DNA from 2 places in the Escherichia marmotae genome. Region 2 is predicted to be linked to the other one. Evidence: predicted binding sites of a transcription regulator. Region 2 holds the regulator's gene; the other holds the start of a gene.
The links. The regulator PurR, encoded in region 2, represses purine synthesis genes. The targets are predictions, from matches to a motif close to CANGCAAACGTTTGCNTG.
Positions count from the first base shown of each region.

Region 1: the regulator PurR is predicted to act here: its motif matches at 1,579-1,596, upstream of gcvT (glycine cleavage system aminomethyltransferase GcvT).

Region 1 is NZ_CP025979.1:4,115,971-4,123,593, reverse strand. Features, by position in the region: gene gcvH (glycine cleavage system protein GcvH) at 1-371, opposite strand, end outside; gene gcvT (glycine cleavage system aminomethyltransferase GcvT) at 395-1,489, opposite strand; gene C1192_RS25200 (hypothetical protein) at 1,780-1,863, shown strand; gene ubiI (FAD-dependent 2-octaprenylphenol hydroxylase) at 1,937-3,139, opposite strand; gene ubiH (2-octaprenyl-6-methoxyphenyl hydroxylase) at 3,162-4,340, opposite strand; gene pepP (Xaa-Pro aminopeptidase) at 4,337-5,662, opposite strand; gene ygfB (UPF0149 family protein YgfB) at 5,688-6,266, opposite strand; gene zapA (cell division protein ZapA) at 6,434-6,763, shown strand; RNA gene ssrS (6S RNA) at 6,805-6,988, shown strand; gene C1192_RS21055 (5-formyltetrahydrofolate cyclo-ligase) at 7,009-7,611, shown strand.
Region 2 is NZ_CP025979.1:732,702-740,324, reverse strand. Features, by position in the region: partial or broken gene C1192_RS26020 (hypothetical protein) at 78-158, shown strand; partial or broken gene C1192_RS03980 (ATP-dependent helicase) at 198-461, shown strand; gene grxD (monothiol glutaredoxin 4) at 510-857, opposite strand; gene mepH (peptidoglycan DD-endopeptidase MepH) at 1,192-2,019, shown strand; gene sodB (superoxide dismutase [Fe]) at 2,147-2,728, shown strand; gene C1192_RS03960 (MFS transporter) at 2,875-4,044, opposite strand; gene cydH (cytochrome bd-I accessory subunit CydH) at 4,210-4,299, opposite strand; gene purR (HTH-type transcriptional repressor PurR) at 4,598-5,623, shown strand; gene punR (DNA-binding transcriptional activator PunR) at 5,620-6,552, opposite strand; gene punC (purine nucleoside transporter PunC) at 6,665-7,623, shown strand, end outside.

The DNA.
Region 1 (7,623 bases), 1.3 Mb from region 2:
GCTTCGTATGCGGTGGCGTCCAGCAGTGATTCCAGTTCGCTTTCATCGCTGGCTTTGATTTTAAAGATCCAGCCGCCAGTGTATGGCTCGCTGTTTACCAGCTCCGGGGAGTCGCTCAGTGCGTCGTTCACCGCTACGATTTCACCACTTACTGGCGCATAAATGTCTGACGCCGCTTTTACTGATTCGGCAACCGCGCAGTCATCGCCCGCGCTTACCGTTGCGCCCACTTCCGGCAGGTCAACAAACACCATATCGCCTAACAGTTCCTGAGCATGCTCGGTGATGCCAACGGTGTAAGTGCCGTCAGCTTCTTTACGCAGCCATTCGTGTTCTTTGCTGTATTTCAGTTCTGCTGGTACGTTGCTCATCAATCAATCTCCAAAAAAGTAAATCACGCGACGGCTTTGCCGTTACGCACAAAAACAGGTTTAGTCACTTTTACCGGCATTTCACGGTTGCGAATTTGCACAATCGCCGTTTCGCCAATGCCTTCCGGCACACGCGCCAGCGCAATGCTGTAACCCAGCGTTGGGGAGAAAGTCCCGCTGGTAATAATGCCTTCATGCTGATTACCCTGCGCGTCGGTAAAACGCACCGGCAGTTCATTACGCAGCACACCTTTTTCGGTCATCACCAGACCAACCAGTTTCTCTGTGCCATGTTCACGCTGCACTTCCAGGGCTTCACGACCGATGAAGTCACGGTCAGTCGGTTCCCAGGCGATGGTCCAGCCCATGTTGGCTGCCAGCGGCGAGATGGTTTCGTCCATCTCCTGACCATAAAGATTCATGCCCGCTTCCAGACGCAGCGTATCACGCGCACCCAGACCGCATGGCTTAATGCCCGCTTCCACCAGCGCACGCCAGAAATCTGCTGCTTTTTCATTTGGCAGCGCAATTTCATAGCCCGCTTCGCCGGTATAACCGGTGGTGGCAATAAACAGATCGCCCGCCTGCACGCCAAAGAACGGCTTCATGCCTTCCACCGCCTGACGCTGGGCGTCATTAAACAGTGTGGCAGCTTTTACCTGAGCATTCGGCCCTTGTACGGCAATCATGGAAAGGTCATCACGAACGGTAATTTCAATGCCGAAGGGTTCAGCGTGTTGGGTTATCCAGGAGAGGTCTTTTTCGCGGGTGGCGGAGTTAACAACGAGGCGGAAGAAATCTTCAGTGAAGTAGTAAACGATCAGGTCATCTATCACTCCGCCAGAGGCATTCAACATCCCGGAGTAGAGCGCTTTGCCACTTTTGGTGAGCTTCGCCACATCGTTCGCCAGCAGATAACGCAGAAACTCCCGGGTGCGGCTGCCGCGGAGATCGACGATGGTCATATGCGACACATCAAACATTCCGGCATCGGTTCGTACCGCATGATGTTCGTCGATTTGCGAACCGTAATGCAGCGGCATCATCCAGCCATGGAAATCCACCATGCGTGCGCCGCAAAGCGTGTGTTGTTCGTACAAAGGAGTCTGTTGTGCCATCTTGTCCTCATTGAATAAGCGGGGCTGACAACTTTTTCACAGTGAAATTATCACCACGAAACCCAGCATCGGAGCCACTCCCGGTCCCCAACGCAATCGTTCTCTTTTCTCTGAACTTACCACCGAAATAGACGGTTAACCATAAGGTAAAATTGATCATCACATTAGCTTATGGTTAAAAAACGCAAAAATCTCAACAGAATAAAAAACCAAAAATTGATTTTATTTTTATATAAATACAATGCATTAAGAAATTGAATTTGGATAAAGCAATATTAAGAACTGAAAATATGTCAAAAATCACTAAATCAAAAAATCGTAACATTAGAAAATATAATGCGAAATTGAAGGTGAAATTAGTTTATTTCAAATGAGGAAAATCTCCCGACAGAAAAACCGGGAGATTAAAGTGTGATGGGTATCAAATAAACAACAGAGGAGAAATTTTTAACGCAACCATTCAGGCAAATCATTTAACCCCATTGCCTGACGAATAAGCTGCGGCTTAACGCCAGGCAGCGTGTCGGCCAGTTTCAAACCAATATCGCGCAGCAGTTTTTTCGCCGGATTAGCTCCGGAAAAGAGATCGCGGAATCCTTGCATACTTGCCAGCATCAGCGCCGCACTGTGCTTGCGGCTGCGTTCATAGCGACGCAAGTAAATGTACTGCCCGATGTCTTTGCCCTGACGGTGCAGACGTTTCAGTTCGGCAATCAGCTCTGCGGCATCCATAAAGCCGAGATTCACCCCCTGCCCCGCCAGCGGGTGAATGGTATGCGCGGCGTCGCCCACCAACGCCAGGCGGTGAGCGGCAAACTGGCGGGCATAACGCCCCGTCAACGGGAACACCTGACGCTCGCTCTCAACCTTGCATAAGCCCAGGCGATTATCAAAAGCGATATTTAATGCGCGATTAAATTCATCTTCGCTCGCCTGCTGCATCCGCTGCGCCTCCTGAGGAGGTAATGACCAGACAATCGAGCAAAGATGCGGATCGCTCAGCGGCAAAAAAGCCAGAATGCCTTCACCGTGGAAAACCTGGCGCGCCACCGCTTCATGTGGTTCTTCAGTACGAATGGTCGCTACCAGCGCGTGATGCTGATAATCCCAGAAAGTCAGCGGGATATCGGCTTTGTTGCGCAACCAGGAATTTGCCCCGTCCGCGCCAATCACCAGACGCGCCGTTAACATGCTGCCGTCTTTCAGCGTCAGGAAGGTTTCGTTTTCCCCCCTGGCGACTTGCTGTAATTCTGCAGGGGCAAACAGGGTGATATCTGACGACTGTTGCGCTTTGTTCCACAGCGCGTAGTGAATCACTGCGTTTTCAACAATATGCCCAAGATGGCTATAGCCCATGCTTTGATCGTCAAAAGAGATGTGACCAAAACTGTCTTTATCCCACACTTCCATACCGTGATAGCAACTGGCTCTACGGGAGAGAATGTCCTGCCAGATGCCAAGACGGATGAGTAATTTTTCGCTGGCGGCATTGATAGCCGAAACGCGCAGTTGTGGTGGTGCATCCGCCGCCAGAGGTTCCGGTACACGCTGTTCCAGTACGGCGACGCGTAAGCCGCTCCCCTGTAAGCCGCAGGCAACCGCCAGCCCCACCATGCCGCCGCCAACAATGGCTACATCAACACTTTGCATTGTTTATTCCTTAAAACCGCCTTCAACGCGCCACCCAACCGAGGGTGCGCTGCGTCAGCACATCGCGTGCCGGAGTGAATAATTCCATCGCCATCAGCCCGAGGTTGCGCCCGACAACCAGCGGCACCCAACGGTTGGCAAAAAGATGCACCAGACTGTCCGTAACGCCGATAGTCGCTTCGCGATCGCTCTGCCGACGCTGCTGGTAGCGGCACAATACGCCGTAATCACCAATGTCTTCACCACGTTCTTGCGCCTGAGTCAGGGTTTCTGCAAGGCTCATAACATCACGCATACCGAGGTTAAATCCTTGTCCGGCAATCGGATGCAGGGTTTGCGCTGCATTACCCACCAGCACGGTGCGATGGGTAATGGGTTTAGCGGCGCGGGTTAACGCCAGCGGATAAGCACTGCGTTTACCGGCGTGGGTAATTTGCCCCAGACGCCAGCCAAAAGCGGACTGGAGTTCACGGCAAAACGTCTCGTCGCTCCACGCCATGACCTCATCGCCCCGTTCCAGCGGGTGACACCAGACCAGCGAACAACGTCCGCCAGACATCGGCAACATCGCCAGCGGGCCATATTGCGTAAAGCGCTCAAAAGCACGGCCTTCATGCGCAACAGAGGTAGCAACATTAGCAATCACTGCCAGTTGTTCGTAAGGCTCTTGCTGCCAGTCAACGCCGCAGGTGGTCGCTAATGCTGAATGCGTACCATCAGCCGCAACCAGCACACGCCCCGTCAGCGTCTCGCCACTCTCCAGCGTTACGGCAACGTTATCCTGAGTACGAGAAACGTTAGCAACGCGATCCGGACAGTGCAGCGTCACGCCAGGCGCTTTGCGCAACAATGTAAACAGCCGTTGCCCGACATTGTGCAACTCAACAACCTGCCCCAGTGCCGCCAGTTGATAATCTTCTGCGGCGAGGGTGACGAATCCAGCATGACCGCAATCGCTGACATGAACAGTGGTGATGGCAGTTGCGCAATCAGCCAGAGATTGCCAGACGCCGATGCGCGCCAGTTGCTGGCAGGTGCCCGCCGCCAGCGCAATAGCTCGGCCATCAAAGCCAGGATGAACATGTGATTCCGGTGCAGTCGCTTCAATCAGATGTACCGGCAGCGCCCCGTGACTTAACCGGGAAATAGCCAGCGCCAGCGTCGCGCCAGCCATGCCGCCACCGACGATGATTACGCTCATTGCTTTCTCGCGGCCGCCATCAATGCTTCGATTTCTTCCGGCTTTTTCACCACGCTGGCGGTGAGGTTTTCGTTACCGGTTTCAGTAATCACAATATCGTCTTCAATACGAATGCCGATACCGCGATATTGTTCCGGCACATCTGCATCCGGCGCGATATACAACCCCGGCTCTACGGTCAAAGCCATACCCGGTTCAAGAATGCGCGAGCGATCCTGACCATAAACACCCACATCATGAACATCCAGACCTAACCAGTGGCTAAGGCCATGCATAAAGAAAGGACGATGGGCATTTTGGGCGATCAGTTCATCGACGTCACCTTTCAGGATCCCCAGTTTTACCAGGCCGCTAATCATGATACGCACCACTTCACCCGTGACTTCCTGAATGGAGGTTCCCGGACGATACAGGCGCAAACTGGTTTCAAGAGACTCCAGCACAATGTCGTAGATTTCACGCTGTGCCTGAGTGAATTTGCCATTGACCGGGAAGGTGCGGGTAATATCGCCAGCGTAACCTTTATATTCACACCCCGCGTCAATCAACACCAGATCGCCGTCGCGCAGTTCACACTCGTTTTCGGTGTAATGCAAAATGCAGCCATTTTCACCGCTGCCGACAATGGTGTTGTAGGAAGGATAACGTGCGCCGTGGCGGTTAAATTCGTGGTGAATTTCGCCTTCCAGATGGTACTCAAACATTCCTGGACGGCATTTTTCCATCGCCCGAGTGTGCGCCAGTGCGGTGATTTCACCAGCGCGGCGAAGTACGGCAATCTCTTCTGGCGATTTGAACAGGCGCATTTCATGAACAACAGGGCGCCAGTCGATCATCGTTGCCGGAGCGGTGAGATTTTGCCGCGAGCCTTTACGCAGTTTTTCCAGTGCACTGTTCACTATTTCATCAGCATACGCATGTTCGCCCTGGGCATGGTAAACCACATCCAGACCGTTAAGTAGTTGATAAAGTTGCTGATTGATTTCGCTGAACGCCAGTGCGCGGTCAACGCCTAGTTTTTCCGGTGCGGCATCTTGCCCCAGGCGACGGCCAAACCAGATCTCTGCCGTCAGGTCGCGAACGCGGTTAAACAGAACGCTGTGGTTATGAGTGTCATCGCTTTTAATCAGCACCAGCACTGCTTCTGGCTCATTAAAGCCAGTGAAGTACCAGAAGTCGCTGTTTTGACGATAGGGATATTCGCTGTCGGCGCTACGGGTCACTTCTGGCGCTGCGAAAATCAGCGCGGCGCTGGCAGGTTGCATTTGCGCCAGTAAAGCCTGGCGGCGGCGCTGAAATTCTTGCTGAGATATCTCACTCATAACACTCTCCTTACGTTTTTTGTTTTTAGTGTAGAGTCGGCTTTTGTACTTCTGGCGCGGTCGGTTGCGGATGGGTAAAGGTGTCGTGACATAACAGCGCAGCAACACGAACGTATTCAATGATCTCTTCGAGGGACATTTCCAGCTCTTCCTGATCTTCGTCTTCGTCGTAGCCCAGTTGTGCAATGTTACGCAAATCGTCAATAGCTTCACCGGTTTCACCGGTCACTTTGTCGAGCTTCGGTTGTGTGACGCCAAGACCAAGCAGGAAGTGATTTACCCAGCCTGCCAGTGCATCAGCGCGATCGAAAACGCTGACATCATCGCCATCAGGCAGATAAAGCTGAAAAAGGAAGCCGTCATCTTGCAGGGCATCGCTGGTAGCAGAGTGCATTTTACGCAATGCCTGTGCCAGCTCATGACCGAAAGCCATGCCTTCGTTCGTCAGGTCATGAAGCAGCGGCAGCCATGAGCTGTCATCATTGCCACCGCAAAGCATCCCGCTGATTAAACCATGCATTTCAGCAGGGGTCAGACCTGTCCCTTGTTGGTTCAGATACTGGTTCATCTCGTTGTAACCAGGCATTTCGTTCTGTATAGACATAAGCATTCGACATCAAAGGGAGGAAGATTCATGATATGCTATCACTTTGGACCCTGGTGAACCAGAAAAGGGCTTGTCTCATTGCACCAGGGTAGCTATAGTTTCGCCCCTTCGCAGACCAAAGGTCTGAAGGCGAAGGCAGCGCAGTCAATCAGCAGGAAGGTGGCATGTCTGCACAACCCGTCGATATCCAAATTTTTGGCCGTTCACTGCGTGTGAACTGCCCGCCTGACCAAAGGGATGCGTTGAATCAGGCTGCGGACGATCTGAACCAACGGTTGCAAGATCTGAAAGAACGCACTAGAGTCACAAATACAGAACAGTTGGTTTTCATTGCTGCATTGAACATCAGCTATGAGTTAGCGCAAGAAAAAGCGAAGACTCGTGACTACGCGGCAAGTATGGAACAGCGTATTCGGATGCTGCAACAGACCATAGAACAAGCGTTACTTGAACAAGGTCGCATCACCGAAAAAACGAACCAAAACTTTGAATGACACTTTTCGGTTTACTGTGGTAGAGTAAACGTGAAGACAAAATTTCTCTGAGATGTTCGCAAGCGGGCCAGTCCCCTGAGCCGATATTTCATACCACAAGAATGTGGCGCTCCGTGGTTGGTGAGCATGCTCGGTTCGTCCGAGAAGCCTTAAAACTGCGACGACACATTCACCTTGAACCAAGGGTTCAAGGGTTACAGCCTGCGGCGGCATCTCGGAGATTCCCTTCTTATCTGGCACCAGCCATGACACAACTACCAGAACTTCCACTTACATTATCCCGACAAGAAATCCGTAAAATGATTCGGCATCGCCGTCGTGCCTTAACGCCGGAGCAACAACGCGAAATGGGTCAGCAGGCCGCAACCCGGATGATGAACTACTCCCCTGTTGTAATGGCGCATACGGTTGCCGTTTTTCTCTCATTTGATGGCGAACTCGACACCCAACCGCTCATAGAACAGCTCTGGCGTGCCGGTAAGCGCGTATATCTTCCAGTTTTGCATCCCTTTAGTGTCGGTAACTTACTGTTCCTGAATTACCATCCGCAAAGTGAACTGGTGGTGAACAGATTAAAAATCCACGAGCCGAAACTGGACGTGCGCGATGTACTTCCCCTTTCCCAATTAGATGTCCTCATAACGCCGCTGGTAGCCTTTGATAAGTACGGTCAACGCCTGGGAATGGGGGGCGGTTTTTATGATCGGACATTGCAAAACTGGCAGCACTATAAAATGCAGCCAGTTGGTTATGCACATGATTGTCAGTTAGTAGAAAAACTTCCTGTCGAAGAGTGGGATATTCCGCTACCTGCGGTGGTTACACCGTCGAAAGTCTGGGAGTGGTGAGGACGACACACC
Region 2 (7,623 bases):
CGATGCCTGATGACATGTAATGACTCAGGCATCTATAGTGAGGCTATTCCACGAATCATGCATGATATTCACGGGGAATAGCGTTAATTGTTGTTCCGGGAAGTCGCCACCTGGTTCTCGAACGCTGTCACGATGAAATTGGCGACTGGCGTATTATTTTACACTCCCCTTATGGGCGACGAGTGCATGAACCGTGGGCGGGGGCGCTGGTAGTCATTGCTGGCGGAAAATTGTTGCTCTACCTGGCACAAGGCGGCAAGAAGATGCTGGTATGGCAAGAAAAAGATGAACTGCTCCCCCCAGAAGTATTCCACGCACTGGCAACCGCACTACGCCGCGAACCACGGCTACGCTTTACATTGACAGAAGTGAATGATCAACCGGAACGGCAAACGCCGATGTTTACGCTGCTGCGTGAGGCGGAATTTTCCAGTTCGCCACAAGGGCTGGATTGGGGATAAAAAACACTGACGGATGCCCGTTAGCCTCCGTCAGTATTGCGGGACGGATTATTCCGCGTCCGGCTCTTCAGACTTGTATTTAGCGGCGGTTTCTTTGATTAGCTGCTGCAGTTCGCCACGCTGATACATTTCGATCACGATATCACAGCCACCTACCAGCTCGCCGTCCACCCACAACTGTGGGAAAGTCGGCCAGTTAGCGTATTTCGGCAGTTCCGCGCGAATGTCCGGATTCTGCAGGATATCAACGTAGGCAAAACGTTCGCCACATGCGGCAAGCGCCTGAACTGCCTGGGCAGAAAAACCGCAGCTTGGCAGTTTCGGTGAACCTTTCATGTACAGCAGGATCGGATTTTCAGCAATCTGGCGTTGGATTTTTTCGATAGTGGTGCTCATTGTCTTGCTTCCTCAAACTTCTTTACGGCAGTAATCTGACATTGTAGCGGGTCAGTGCGGCAACGGAAAATAACATTTTCATCACGCTTTTGCTATTTTATCCCTTTGCTCTATTTGTTGCATTTCAAATATTCGTTTCTTCGCTGTTGCGCTGCAAACTGGCGTATTTATGACCATTTCCAGCTTTCACTGCTGCATTTTTTTACGCTCACCGACGAAATATATTTTTTAACAATAAAAGCTATTAACTTTCTCTTCTTCTATGCATTAGAATCATCAAGTTTTGTAAATCAGACGCAGGCATGATAGACCTGCCTTAACAGAGGGACGCTCAGTGGCGCGGATAAACCGTATTTCGATCACGCTCTGTGCTTTACTTTTTACCACCCTGCCTTTAACGCCTATGGCCCATGCTTCAAAGCAAGCCAGGGAGAGTTCTGCTACTACTCACATCACCAAAAAAGCAGATAAAAAGAAAAGCACGGCAACCACCAAAAAGACCAATAAAGCCAGCCAGAAAACAGCGAAAAAAGCCGCCAGTAAAAGTACCACTAAAAGTAGAACTGCTTCTTCCGTAAAAAAATCCTCCATTACCGCTTCTAAAAACGCCAAAAACCGCAGCAAACAAGTTGTGAATAAAACAGCGGCAGCCAGCTTTACGGAAAAGTGCACTAAACGTAAGGGTTATAAAACACATTGCGTGAAAGTTAAAAATGCCGCACCAGGAACCCTCGCTGACGCACATAAAGCCAAAGTACAGAAAGCCACTACCGTGGCAATGAATAAACTGATGCAACAAATTGGCAAGCCATATCGCTGGGGCGGCAGCTCACCGCGTACCGGTTTCGATTGTAGCGGGCTGGTTTATTACGCCTATAAAGATCTGGTGAAGATCCGTATTCCACGTACAGCTAACGAAATGTATCACCTGCGTGACGCCGCACCGATCGATCGCAGTGAATTGAAAAATGGCGACCTGGTCTTCTTCCGCACTCAGGGTCGCGGAACCGCCGATCACGTTGGCGTGTATGTTGGCAACGGCAAATTTATTCAGTCTCCGCGCAGTGGACAGGAAATTAAAATCACTTCTTTAAGCGAAGATTACTGGCAGCGCCACTATGTAGGTGCTCGTCGGGTAATGACCCCAAAAACACTTCGCTAAAACTTTACCCTGTTGTTACAGCAACAGGGTAAGTTCATCTTTTGTCTCACCTTTTATTTTGCTACCCTATCCTCACGCACAATAAGGCTATTGTACGTATGCCAATTAATAATAAAGGAGAGTAGCAATGTCATTTGAATTACCTGCACTACCATATGCTAAAGATGCTCTGGCACCGCACATTTCTGCGGAAACTATCGAGTATCACTACGGCAAACATCATCAAACTTATGTCACTAACCTGAACAACCTGATCAAAGGTACTGCGTTTGAAGGTAAATCACTGGAAGAGATTATTCGTAGCTCTGAAGGTGGCGTATTCAACAACGCTGCTCAGGTCTGGAACCATACTTTCTACTGGAACTGCCTGGCACCGAACGCCGGTGGCGAACCGACTGGTGAACTGGCTGACGCTATCGCCGCTTCTTTTGGTAGCTTTGCCGATTTTAAAGCGCAGTTTACTGATGCTGCGATCAAAAACTTTGGTTCTGGCTGGACCTGGCTGGTGAAAAACAGCGATGGCAAACTGGCTATCGTTTCTACTTCTAATGCCGGTACTCCGCTGACCACCGATGCGACCCCGCTGCTGACCGTTGATGTCTGGGAACACGCTTACTACATCGACTATCGCAATGCGCGTCCTGGCTACCTGGAACACTTCTGGGCGCTGGTGAACTGGGAGTTCGTGGCGAAAAATCTCGCTGCATAATAACTGATGGCAAATGCAACATTGCCTGATGCGTTACGCTTATCAGACCTACGCGGATGAGGCGTTAACACCACATCTGGCAAGATAAATCGCACTTTGCCTGCAAACTGTAACGCAGAAGGTTATCCTTCTGCGTTTTTGTTTTATTAGCTGTTGGCAACGCAAACTGCTTCAGGTTGTTTTCTGGCTGACATAAACACCAACAATAATGCCAGTCCCGCGACAATCGCCCCCATCACCGGCACAAAACTGTACCCCAGACCACCGGAAATCACCGCACCACCAGCAGCCGCTCCCAATGCATTTCCAAGGTTAAAGGCACCAATATTCACCGATGATGACAGACCCGGTGCTTCGCTGGCGACTCGCATCACTCGCATCTGCAAGGGCGGTACGACCGCAAAGGTTGCCGCGCCCCACACTACCATGCTGATTGCCGCACCGAACTCATTACGGGCCAGGAACGGGATTGCCAGCATAATCACCATCAGCAGCAACAAAAATCCCTTCAGCGTGCCGTTGACCGAACGATCTGCCAGTTTACCGCCGAGATAGTTACCGATAGAGAATCCGACACCAATCAGCACCAGCATGGCTGTAACAAACACCGGCGTCGCGTGGGTGATACTTTGCAGCACCGGAGAAATATAAGTGTAGAGCGTAAACATTGCGCCAGCCCCCAACACCGTCGTCAGTAAAGCCGATAACACCTGCGGACGCAGCAGCACCGCCAGCTCTTTTTTCACTTCTGGTCGCGCCCCTGCGCCACCTTTCGGTAAAGAGAAGTACAGGCTAATCATCGAAATCACGCCCAACCCCGCCGTTGCCAGGAACGACATTCGCCAGCCAATAGTTTCACCCAACCAGGTCGCCGCCGGAACACCGCCGATATTCGCCAAAGTTAAGCCCATAAACATGGTCGCAACTGCGCTGGCCTGTTTATGTTTTGGCACAACGCTTGCGGCCACAACTGACCCCAGGCCAAAAAATGCACCGTGATTCAGACTGGTCAAAATACGTGAAAGCAGCAGTGTCATGTAATCCGGGGCAATGGCAGAAAGTACATTACCAAGGGTAAAAATCGCCATCAGGAAAATCAGCGCGCTGCGGCGGGCACGATGAGAAAGTAATAATGTCATCAGCGGCGCGCCAACCATCACACCAACCGCATAGGCACTGATTAACATTCCGGCAGCAGGGATCGAGACATCCACACCGCGCGCAATGACGGGCAACAGGCCCATTGGCGAGAACTCCGTTGTCCCGATACCAAACGCGCCAATCGCCAGCGCCAGCAACGGATAGTTAATTTTCATGCCTAATCTCCACCTCTTCGCGTCATCACGCGATGTTCATCAAAGTGGCGAAAGCATGACATCAATCACAAAAGAATGAAAATAACAAAAAGAGAAAACACTTTTGCCATTTTGCTAACAAAGAGGAGAGAGATGCGAGGGAGAACGCGCTCCCTCGAGGGGAAATCAGTGCAGCGCGGCAGTCAAACCCACTGCCACGATCAAACCAAGAACGATAATGGTTGTTACCAATGAAAATTTAAGGTCGATGCTCATCAAGTTTTCTCCTTTTTTATTACCACACAAAAAATGATATTACTCATTTTTACACAGTGTGATGAAAAAATCTCCCGGCATTTATAATGATAAGTGTTTTTACTACTTCCCCTTTTCATCAAGATCGGCCAAAATTCCACGCTTACACTATTTGCGTACTGGCCATTGACCCCTTCCTGACGCTCCGTGTCATTTTTCCGGCGTACCGCAACACTTTCGTTGTGCGTAAGGTGTGTAAAGGCAAACGTTTACCTTGCGATTTTGCAGGAGCTGAAGTTAGGGTCTGGAGTGAAATGGAATGGCAACAATAAAAGATGTAGCGAAACGAGCAAACGTTTCCACTACAACTGTGTCACACGTTATAAACAAAACGCGTTTTGTCGCGGAAGAGACTCGTAACGCTGTGTGGGCAGCGATTAAAGAATTACACTACTCTCCTAGCGCGGTGGCGCGTAGCCTGAAGGTTAACCACACCAAGTCTATCGGTTTGCTGGCGACCAGCAGCGAAGCGGCCTATTTTGCCGAGATCATTGAAGCGGTAGAAAAAAATTGCTTCCAGAAAGGCTACACACTGATTCTGGGCAATGCGTGGAACAATCTTGAGAAACAGCGGGCCTATCTGTCGATGATGGCGCAAAAACGCGTCGATGGCCTGCTGGTCATGTGTTCTGAGTATCCGGAACCATTGCTGGCGATGCTGGAAGAGTATCGCCATATCCCGATGGTGGTGATGGACTGGGGCGAAGCAAAAGCGGACTTTACCGATGCAGTTATCGATAACGCTTTTGAAGGCGGCTACATGGCCGGGCGCTATCTGATTGAACGCGGTCATCGCGAAATTGGCGTTATTCCTGGTCCGCTGGAGCGCAACACCGGCGCTGGCCGTCTGGCGGGTTTTATGAAAGCGATGGAAGAAGCCATGATCAAGGTGCCGGAAAACTGGATTGTGCAGGGTGACTTTGAGCCTGAATCGGGTTATCGCGCCATGCAGCAAATCCTGTCGCAACCGCACCGCCCTACTGCTGTCTTCTGTGGCGGCGATATCATGGCTATGGGCGCACTTTGCGCCGCTGATGAAATGGGTCTGCGCGTACCGCAAGATATTTCGCTGATCGGTTATGATAACGTGCGCAACGCCCGTTATTTTACTCCGGCGCTGACGACTATCCATCAGCCAAAAGATTCGCTGGGCGAAACGGCGTTCAACATGCTGTTGGATCGTATCGTCAACAAACGCGAAGAACCGCAGTCAATTGAAGTTCATCCGCGGCTTATTGAACGCCGCTCCGTGGCTGACGGTCCGTTCCGCGACTATCGTCGTTAATCATCCGTTGCGGGAGTCTCTTCCGGCTCCCGCAGCCATTCCTTATTCAGCGTCTCGCTATCACCGAGATACTCCAGCAGCCAGGTTAACGCAGGCGACATATCATTCTGCTGCCAGGTCAGACAACATGCCGAATCAGGGAATGGATTTTCCAGTTCTAATGCTACCCACTTCCCCTCGTTCAGCCACGGTTTAGCGAAATGGGTCGGCACCATGCCAATGCATAACCCGGCCGAGATACAGGTTGCCGATGATTCCCAGTCCGGGACAACCAGGCGCTTTTGGTTATCGAGCAGCCAGGTAATACGTTTGGGCAGCGTCCGTGACGTGTCTTCGCGCACCAGTGACGGCCAGTTGCGCAACGTATCATCGCTGAACGGCCCATTCATCGACGCAAGCGGATGGTGGCGGGCAACAACACAACTCCAGCTCAACATTCCCATATCACGGAAGGCGTAACGCCCACCTACCGGAATCGCCCGTGTCGCACCAATCGCCAGTTCCACACGTCCGTCGGAAAGCGCATCCCAGACACCGTTAAACACCTCCTGAAAAACCAGAAGTTCGACGTCATCAAAATGGCGATAGAAATCAACAATCATCTGCCGCGTGCGTTCTGGCCTGACAATATTATCTACCGCGATGGCTAACTGACCGCGCCAACCGTTCGCTATCTGCTGACATTGCTGGCGAGTGATCTGCATTTTTTTGACAACAGAACGCCCTTCTTTGAGAAACCACGCCCCGGCAGCGGTCAGTTCCACGTCACGATGACGCCTTTCAAAAAGCGGCACTGCCAGCCACTCTTCCAACTGACGAACGGTATAGCTGACCGCAGAAGGAACGCGATGCAACTCCTGGGCCGCGGCGCTAAAACTACCATTACGCGCCACCGCATCAACCACTTCGAGAGAATACTCAGACCACATAGTTTGCCTGCAAAATTTTTGAAACCAGTCATCAAATATTACCGTTTCACAACACGAATTTCACTCCCTACACTTTGCGACGGTGTTTAATTGAGAGATTTAGAGAATATACATGCAACCTGGGAAAAGATTTTTAGTCTGGCTGGCGGGTTTGAGCGTACTCGGTTTTCTGGCAACCGATATGTATCTGCCTGCTTTCGCCGCCATTCAGGCCGATCTGCAAACGCCTGCGTCTGCTGTCAGTGCCAGCCTTAGTCTGTTCCTTGCCGGTTTTGCCGCAGCCCAGCTCTTGTGGGGGCCGCTCTCCGACCGATATGGTCGTAAACCGGTGTTATTGATCGGCCTGACAATTTTTGCTCTGGGTAGTCTGGGGATGTTATGGGTGGAAAACGCCGTCACTCTGCTGGTATTGCGGTTCGTGCAAGCTGTGGGGGTCTGCGCCGCGGCAGTTATCTGGCAGGCGTTGGTGACGGACTACTACCCTTCACAAAAAGTGAATCGTATTTTCGCCACTATCATGCCGTTAGTGGGGCTGTCTCCGGCGCTTGCTCCTCTTTTAGGTAGCTGGCTGCTGGTCCATTTTTCCTGGCAGGCGATTTTCGCCACCCTGTTTGCCATTACCGTAGTACTGATTCTGCCCATTTTCTGGCTTAAACCCACGACTAAAACACGTAATGATAGCCAGGATGGTCTGACCTTTACCGATCTGCTGCGTTCAAAAATCTATCGCGGAAACGTACTGATTTATGCTGCCTGTTCAGCCAGTTTCTTTGCCTGGCTGACCGGTTCTCCGTTCATCCTTAGCGAAATGGGTTACAGCCCGGCCGTCATTGGTTTAAGTTATGTCCCGCAAACTATTGCGTTTCTGATTGGTGGTTATGGCTGTCGCGCCGCGTTGCAGAAATGGCAAGGTAAGCAGTTGTTGCCGTGGCTACTGATGCTGTTTGCTATCAGCGTCGTGGCAACCTGGGCGGCAGGATTCATTAGCCATGTTTCACTGGTCGAAATTCTGGTCCCATTCTGTGTGATGGCGATTGCCAACGGCGCAATCTACCCGATTGTTGTCGCACA